Regions from separate parts of the Streptomyces sp. SP18BB07 genome, predicted to be linked through region 1. Evidence: riboswitches for the same ligand, from Rfam matches in the RefSeq annotation. Region 1 holds a riboswitch; each other region holds the start of a gene.

The links. A riboswitch is a leader RNA that binds a small molecule or an ion and turns the genes downstream of it on or off. The one in region 1 is predicted to bind cobalamin.
Region 2: linked by a shared signal. The riboswitch ahead of PUR53_RS46435 (prenyltransferase/squalene oxidase repeat-containing protein) and the one ahead of PUR53_RS13235 (ribonucleoside-diphosphate reductase subunit alpha) in region 1 are both predicted to bind cobalamin.
Region 3: linked by a shared signal. The riboswitch ahead of PUR53_RS18465 (energy-coupling factor ABC transporter permease) and the one ahead of PUR53_RS13235 (ribonucleoside-diphosphate reductase subunit alpha) in region 1 are both predicted to bind cobalamin.

Annotation. Positions count from the first base shown of each region.
Region 1 covers NZ_JAQYWT010000274.1:76,236-78,487, reverse strand. The annotation lists gene PUR53_RS13245 (nucleoside hydrolase) at 1-166, shown strand, start outside; gene PUR53_RS13240 (GNAT family N-acetyltransferase) at 248-754, shown strand; cobalamin riboswitch at 818-953, shown strand; gene PUR53_RS13235 (ribonucleoside-diphosphate reductase subunit alpha) at 1,077-2,252, shown strand, end outside.
Region 2 covers NZ_JAQYWT010000370.1:229,357-231,608, reverse strand. The annotation lists gene PUR53_RS46435 (prenyltransferase/squalene oxidase repeat-containing protein) at 1-1,234, opposite strand, end outside; cobalamin riboswitch at 1,309-1,500, opposite strand; gene PUR53_RS46430 (phosphotransferase) at 1,532-2,252, shown strand, end outside.
Region 3 covers NZ_JAQYWT010000297.1:17,431-19,682, forward strand. The annotation lists gene PUR53_RS18460 (HoxN/HupN/NixA family nickel/cobalt transporter) at 1-496, opposite strand, end outside; cobalamin riboswitch at 719-901, shown strand; gene PUR53_RS18465 (energy-coupling factor ABC transporter permease) at 932-1,651, shown strand; gene PUR53_RS18470 (energy-coupling factor ABC transporter substrate-binding protein) at 1,648-2,118, shown strand; gene cbiQ (cobalt ECF transporter T component CbiQ) at 2,124-2,252, shown strand, end outside.

The DNA.
Region 1 (2,252 bases):
CCAGACCGTGTTCGTGCCGGCCGCCGCCCGGCGCGTCTACTACTCCGAGTCCCCCGCCCTGACCGCCCGTCTGCGCGCCACCGGCCGCGTCGCGCTCGGGCCGGGCACCCGCGACTTCAGCGAGGACTTCGTGACGACCCTGCCCAGGTGGCCTGCGACGGCCTGACAAATCCGATAGTCCGACGGACGGCGGCCCCTGTGGAAAACCGCCGACCCGCGCAGCCGCCCCTCGTGCACACTGCGACGCATGGACATCACGATCAGGCCGGCGGCTCCCGACGAGTACGCCGCGCTCGGCGAGATCACCGCCCAGGCCTACCTCGGCGACGGACTGCTGGACTTCGGAGAGAGCGACCGGTACCTCGACGAGCTGCGGAACGTGGCGAAGCGGGCGGCCGAGGCCGAGGTGCTCGTGGCGGCCGCGGACGGGCAGGTGCTGGGCGGGGTGACCTTCGTCCCCGCAGGCGGGCCCATGGCCGACATCGCCCGCGCGGGAGAGGCCGAGATACGGATGCTCGCCGTCTCCCCCGAAGCCCGGGGGCGGGGTGTCGGCGAGGCACTCGTGCGGGCCTGCCTGGAGCGTGCCCGCACCGTCGAGGGCTGTGTGCGTGTCGTGCTGTCGACCCAGCGGAGCATGCACGCGGCCCATCGCATCTACGGACGCCTGGGCTTCACTCGCACACCTGAGCGCGACTGGAACCCCCTCCCCGACCAGCCCGACATCACTCTGATCACCTATGAGTTGACGCTCTGACACCCTGCGAAGCCGAATGCGACACAACATGTGGGGGTGACACCGCGCCCCGGCACTAGATGTATGCTCATGCTCGCTGTCGCCGCAGGGGAATCCGGTGTGAATCCGGAACTGTCCCGCAACGGTGTATTTGCGTGCATACATCGCCATGTGTGCACGCCTGTTCAGTCCGAACACCTGCCGACAGTGCGCCCGGCCGTCCGGTCCGGGTGCCGTGACGTCCGGGCCTCGTGGAATGGGCCGGTGGACGCGACGCTCCCGTGCGCTCGTGTGCTGCCGCCTGCCCTCCGCAAGGCCCCAGCCGAGCGAGGGAGAGCCCCACGTGACCATCGCGCCAGCCGATCCGGTGTCAGCCGACCTGACCGCAGCCGAGCCGGTGTCAGCCGACCCGGTGTCAGTCGACCCGGTGACGGAGACCGACGGTCCCGGTACCGCGTTGCTGCGGATCCTGACCGAGCTGACCGCCGACCTCCCCGACGCCGACCCCGGCCGGGTCGCCACCGCCGCGCTGCGCGGCCGGTCGGTGCGCGCGTCCTCCGCCGAGATGGTCGCGGAGCTGCGTGAGCTGGCCACGGAGGCCGCCGCGGGCCTCATCGCCGAGGACCCCGCCTATTCGAGACTGGCCGCCCGGCTGCTGGCCGTCGGCATCCGTGCCGAGGCGGCCTCGCAGGGTGTCACGACGTTCACCGAGTCCATCGCCGTGGGCCACCGGGAGGGTCTCGTCGCCGACCGTACGGCCGCGTTCGTCCGCGCCCACGCCGAGCGTCTCGACGCCCTGATCGACCCGGCCGGGGACGACCGCTTCGGCTACTTCGGTCTGCGCACCCTGCACAGCCGCTATCTGCTCCGGCACCCCCTCACCCGCAAGGTCGTCGAGACGCCCCAGCACTTCATGCTGCGGGTCGCCGCCGGCCTCGCCGAGGACACGGGTGCCGACGCGGAGGCGGGCCTGCGCGCCCTCGACGAAGTGGCCGCGCTCTACGGGCTGATGAGCCGCCTGGACTACCTCCCCTCCTCCCCCACGCTCTTCAACTCCGGTACGCGACACCCCCAGATGTCGTCCTGCTACCTCCTCGACTCCCCGCTGGACGAGCTGGACTCCATCTACGACCGCTACCACCAGGTGGCCCGCCTCTCGAAGCACGCCGGTGGCATCGGTCTGTCGTACTCCCGCATCCGCTCGCGCGGTTCGCTGATCCGGGGCACCAACGGGCACTCCAACGGCATCGTGCCGTTCCTGAAGACGCTGGACGCCTCGGTCGCCGCCGTGAACCAGGGCGGCCGACGCAAGGGCGCGGCCGCGGTCTACCTGGAGACCTGGCACTCCGACATCGAGGAGTTCCTGGAACTGCGCGACAACACCGGCGAGGACGCCCGGCGTACGCACAACCTGAACCTGGCGCACTGGATCCCGGACGAGTTCATGCGCCGGGTCGCCGCCGACGAGCAGTGGTCGCTGTTCTCCCCGTCCGACGTGCCCGAGCTGGTCGACCTGTGG
Region 2 (2,252 bases), on a different contig from region 1:
GACCGTCGCCGGTCCCGTCGGCCTCGTCCCCGGCGGCCGTGTCGTCGACCGGCACCGAGGAGTAGTCGTCCACCTCCCCGGCCGGACCGGTCTCCTGCAACTGGGCCACCAGATCGGCACCACCGAAGTCACGCGGGTCGCCACCGGAGGCGTGCGCCGCGAAGACGAGCTGGGCGTACGCGGCGGGCCCGGCCTTGGCCGCCCACACGCCGTGGTTCTTCGCCAGCCAGGCGAGCGGCTTCTCGGTCGCGTCCACGTCCCCGGCGGCGGCGAGCGCGACGACCGCGTCGGCGGTGTTGCCGTGGTCGGGCTGGTCCTCCGCACCCGCGAGGGAGGACATCAGATAGCCGTCGGCGGTGAGGGCACCGGCGAGATGGACGGCCCCGTTGTGCGCGAGGTCCTCCGGAGAGTCACCCGAGGCGCAGGAGTCGAACGAGGCCCCGCCCTTCCCCTCGCCGCTACCCGCCCCGACCACGAACCCCTTGCCCAGGCTGCCGAGCACGGCGGCGGCCGTGGCGTCGGCGTTCGCGGCGAGACCGCCCTTCTTGTCGGGCTGATAGGCGAAGGCCCCGCCGTCCTTCGCGTCCCCGTCCTTCCTGCCCCCGTCGCCGCAGGGCAGGGCGAGGGAACGGAGGGCCTCGTAGGGGGAGTTGCCGTCCTTCTGCTGCTTCCCGGGGGCGTCGCCCACAGCGGTCAGCGCGCCGATCACGACGGACGTCGAGTTCGCGTCGCTGGGGCCGCCCGCGGTGTAGCCCCAGCCGCCGTCCTCGTTCTGGTTGTCCTTCAGCCACCGCACCGCCCGACCGGCCTCGGCGTCCCGCCCGCCGACCGCTGCGAGCGCCTGGATCGCGGCCGCCGTGCTGTTGGTGTCGACGGCCGTCGCGCTGTCGCACTTGGCGGTCGCGTCGGCGCGGTACGCCGGGAACGCCCCGCTCGCGCACTGCTGCCCGACCAGCCACTCCACGGCCCCGGCGCCGGGCTTCTCACCCACCGCGTCCAGGGCGAGCAGGGTGAGCGACTGCCGCCAGACACCGTCGTACGTGGGGTCGTTGGAGCCGTACAGACCGGTGGGTATCGCCTGGGAGGGCGAGGCGGAGGGCGAGGCGGAGGGAGCGGTGGACGCCTCGGAGGCCGTACCGTCGGCGAAGGCGGCCGGCGCGAGCCCGAGTCCGGTGCCGAGTCCGGCTGTGACGGTCAGTACGGCGACGACCGCGGCGCTGCGGCGGACATTCATATCGGCGGCTGCCTCTCCCTGACGGGGAGCCGGGCGGCACGGCGGAGCGCCGGGCGGCTCGGCTCCGTATTCCTCGACGGTGCCGTGCACCGGCGGGCCGCCGGTGACGCGAGCCGGTCATGATTCCGTCCAGGGCAGTCCGACTTGCCGCCCTCTGCCGAGGTCGGCTCACGGTTGCGGGTCAGCGCCGGATTTGCACCGGCTTCCCCCTGTACGGGTGTGATGACGACGCGGTCACTCTACCTGCCGGTAGCCGGGATCCTGAGGGCCGCCTGTGGGCCGCGATAGGTTCGGGCCATGCGTACGGGGAGACTGCTGGGCGCGGGCCGCACGGCCGACGTGTACGAACTCCACGCCGACGAGGGGGAGTCCGGGCCGGACGATCACGGCGGCCTCGGCGCGCTGACCGAGGCCGGTGACCCGGTAGGCGTCGCCGACAGTGACGGAGCCGACAGGCATACCGGAGGTGTCGGACAGGGTGACGCCTGGGTGCTACGCCGCTACCGAGAGGGGTGGGGCGACGCCGCCACCGAGGCCGAGGTCATGGAGTACGTACGCAGCCACGGCTACCCTGTCCCGCGCGTTCATTCGGCGACCCGTACGGAGATGGTGCTGCAACGCCTGCCGGGCCCGACCCTGCTGGAGGCCTGCGCCGCCGGCCAGGTCACCCCGCCGCAGGTCGGCGCCACCCTGGCCCAACTCCTGCGCACCCTCCACGCCGTCCCGCCCCGCCGCCCCGGTGCCCGGGTTCTCCACCTGGACCTCCACCCGGAGAACGTCCTCCTCACCCCGCACGGCCCGCAGGTCATCGACTGGAGCAACGCCGAGGAGGGGCCGCCCGGCCTCGACTGGGCCGTCTCCGCGATGATCCTCGCCCAGGTCGCCGTCGACCCGACGGACGCCCGCGCCCCCATGGCCCACGCCACCCTCAGCTCCCTCCTGGCCCACCGCCCCGACAACACCCTGACCCACCACGACCTGACCGAAGCGAGCCATCGCCGGGCATCCAACCCGACCA
Region 3 (2,252 bases), on a different contig from region 1:
CGTACAGGAACGTCCCGGAGACGGTGGTGCCGATCCAGCCGGACACGTCGTGGAGCGCGGAGCCGTCGTCGCGGACCGGTCCGGCGAGCGCCTTGACGCCGAGGGTGAGGAGGAACGTGAGGACGAGCACGATCGACGAGTGGCCGAGGGAGAACCAGAAACCGACCGACAGCGGGCGTTGCCCCTCCCCCCTCAGTTTGCGGGTGGTGTTGTCGATGGCGGCGATGTGGTCGGCGTCGAAGGCGTGCCGCATGCCCAGGGTGTAGGCGGTGACCCCCATACCGATTCCGAAGGTCTTGCTCCCGACGCTGTAGTGCTCGGGGGCGACGATCACCACCAGGGTGAACCAGCCGACGAGGTGCAGCGCCAGGATGAATCCGGCCATCCCGCCCAGGCTCGCCCACTCCTTGCGCGACATCGAGGCGCGGATCCGCCGCCATGAGAAACCGCCCGTCCCGGCGGTGGCCGAGGGGGCGGTGTCGGTACCAGGAGTCATGGGGCGTGGGCCTTCTCTTCGTCCGTGCGGTCGGGCCCCCTCAGCGTTGTGCGCCGTTATGGCAGCTGCAACTATGTCGCAGTAAAGCTCCCGTCTGCTTTCGGTCAGGTCGGGGCTCTCGGCGTGACGTGGGGCGTACGCCGGAGTGTGCGCTGGGGTGTGAGCTGTCGCACGGCGCCCGCGCGCCCCTCGCCTCCGCTTGTCAGCGTCCTTATGCGGGCATTACTGTCACCACGCCTTGGTGAACGGGAAATCCGGTGTCATGCCGGTGCGGCCCTCGCCACTGTGATCGGGAAGTCCGGCTCCGGTCCTCACGGACAGCCACTGGGTCTTCGGACCCGGGAAGGCGGAGCACGGGCGGTGTCACCCGTAAGCCAGGAGACCGGCCAAGGCGCGTCAACCATCCACGAGGTGCTGGAGAGGGTCTGCTGAGCCATGCACATAGCCGAGGGTTTCCTTCCTCCGGCGCACGCGATCGCCTGGGGCGTCGCGTCCGCGCCGTTCGTCGTCCACGGAGTCCGGGCACTCACCCGTGAGGTCAGGGAGCATCCCGAGAGCACGCTGCTCCTCGGCGCCTCCGGGGCCTTCACGTTCGTCCTGTCCGCGCTGAAGCTCCCGTCCGTCACCGGGAGTTGCTCCCACCCCACCGGCACCGGCCTCGGTGCCATCCTGTTCCGGCCGCCGATCATGGCGGTTCTCGGCACCATCACCCTGCTCTTCCAGGCCCTGCTGCTCGCACACGGCGGTCTGACCACGCTCGGCGCCAACGTCTTCTCGATGGCGATCGCCGGTCCCTGGGCGGGGTACGGCGTCTACCGGCTGCTGCGACGCTTCGACGTGCCGCTGATGGTGACGGTGTTCTTCGGCGCGTTCTTCGCCGACCTGGTCACCTACTGCGTCACCAGCGTGCAGTTGGCGCTCGCGTTCCCCGACCCGAGCAGTGGTTTCCTGGGCGCGCTCGGCAAGTTCGGCTCCATCTTCGCCGTCACCCAGATCCCGCTCGCGGTCAGCGAGGGTCTGCTCACGGTGCTGGTGATGCGTCTGCTGGTGCAGTCGAGCAAGGGCGAACTGACCCGGCTCGGTGTGCTCCTGACCGACCGGCGGAACCGCGTAGGGGCCGAGACGGAGAACGAGACCGAGGCGGTGGCCCGATGAACCGGAACACGAAGATCAACGCGCTGCTGCTGCTCGCCGTCGCCGCGCTCGCCGTCCTGCCGCTGGCCCTCGGCCTCGGCGACCACAAGGAGGAGCCCTTCACGGGCGCCGACGCCGAGGCGGAGACGGCGATCACGGAGATCGAGCCGGACTACGAGCCGTGGTTCTCCCCCCTCTACGAACCGCCGTCCGGTGAGATCGAGTCGGCGCTCTTCGCCCTCCAGGCCGCCCTCGGCGCGGGGGTCCTCGCCTACTACTTCGGCATCCACCGGGGCCGGCGCCAGGGCGAGGCCCGGGCCCGAGCCCTGCTGGACGCGTCAGGGGCCGCCGACACGGCTCCGGCGCGGCCGGTGGACACGGCGGTCGCGGCGACGCCGGTGGACGCGGTCGCGGCCTCCACGGCGACGGCGTCCGGCGACGACAGCTCGGCGGGTCGCTCCGGGGAGCCCCCCGCCGGGCGGGGCTGACCCAGGTGCTGCCGATCGACGTGGCGGCGCACAGCAGTCGCTGGCGCCGCCGCCATCCCGTGGACAAGGCCGTGCTCGGGCTCGGCCTCACCGTGCTCGCGATCTCCCTGCCGCCCTGGCCCGGCGCGGCCCTG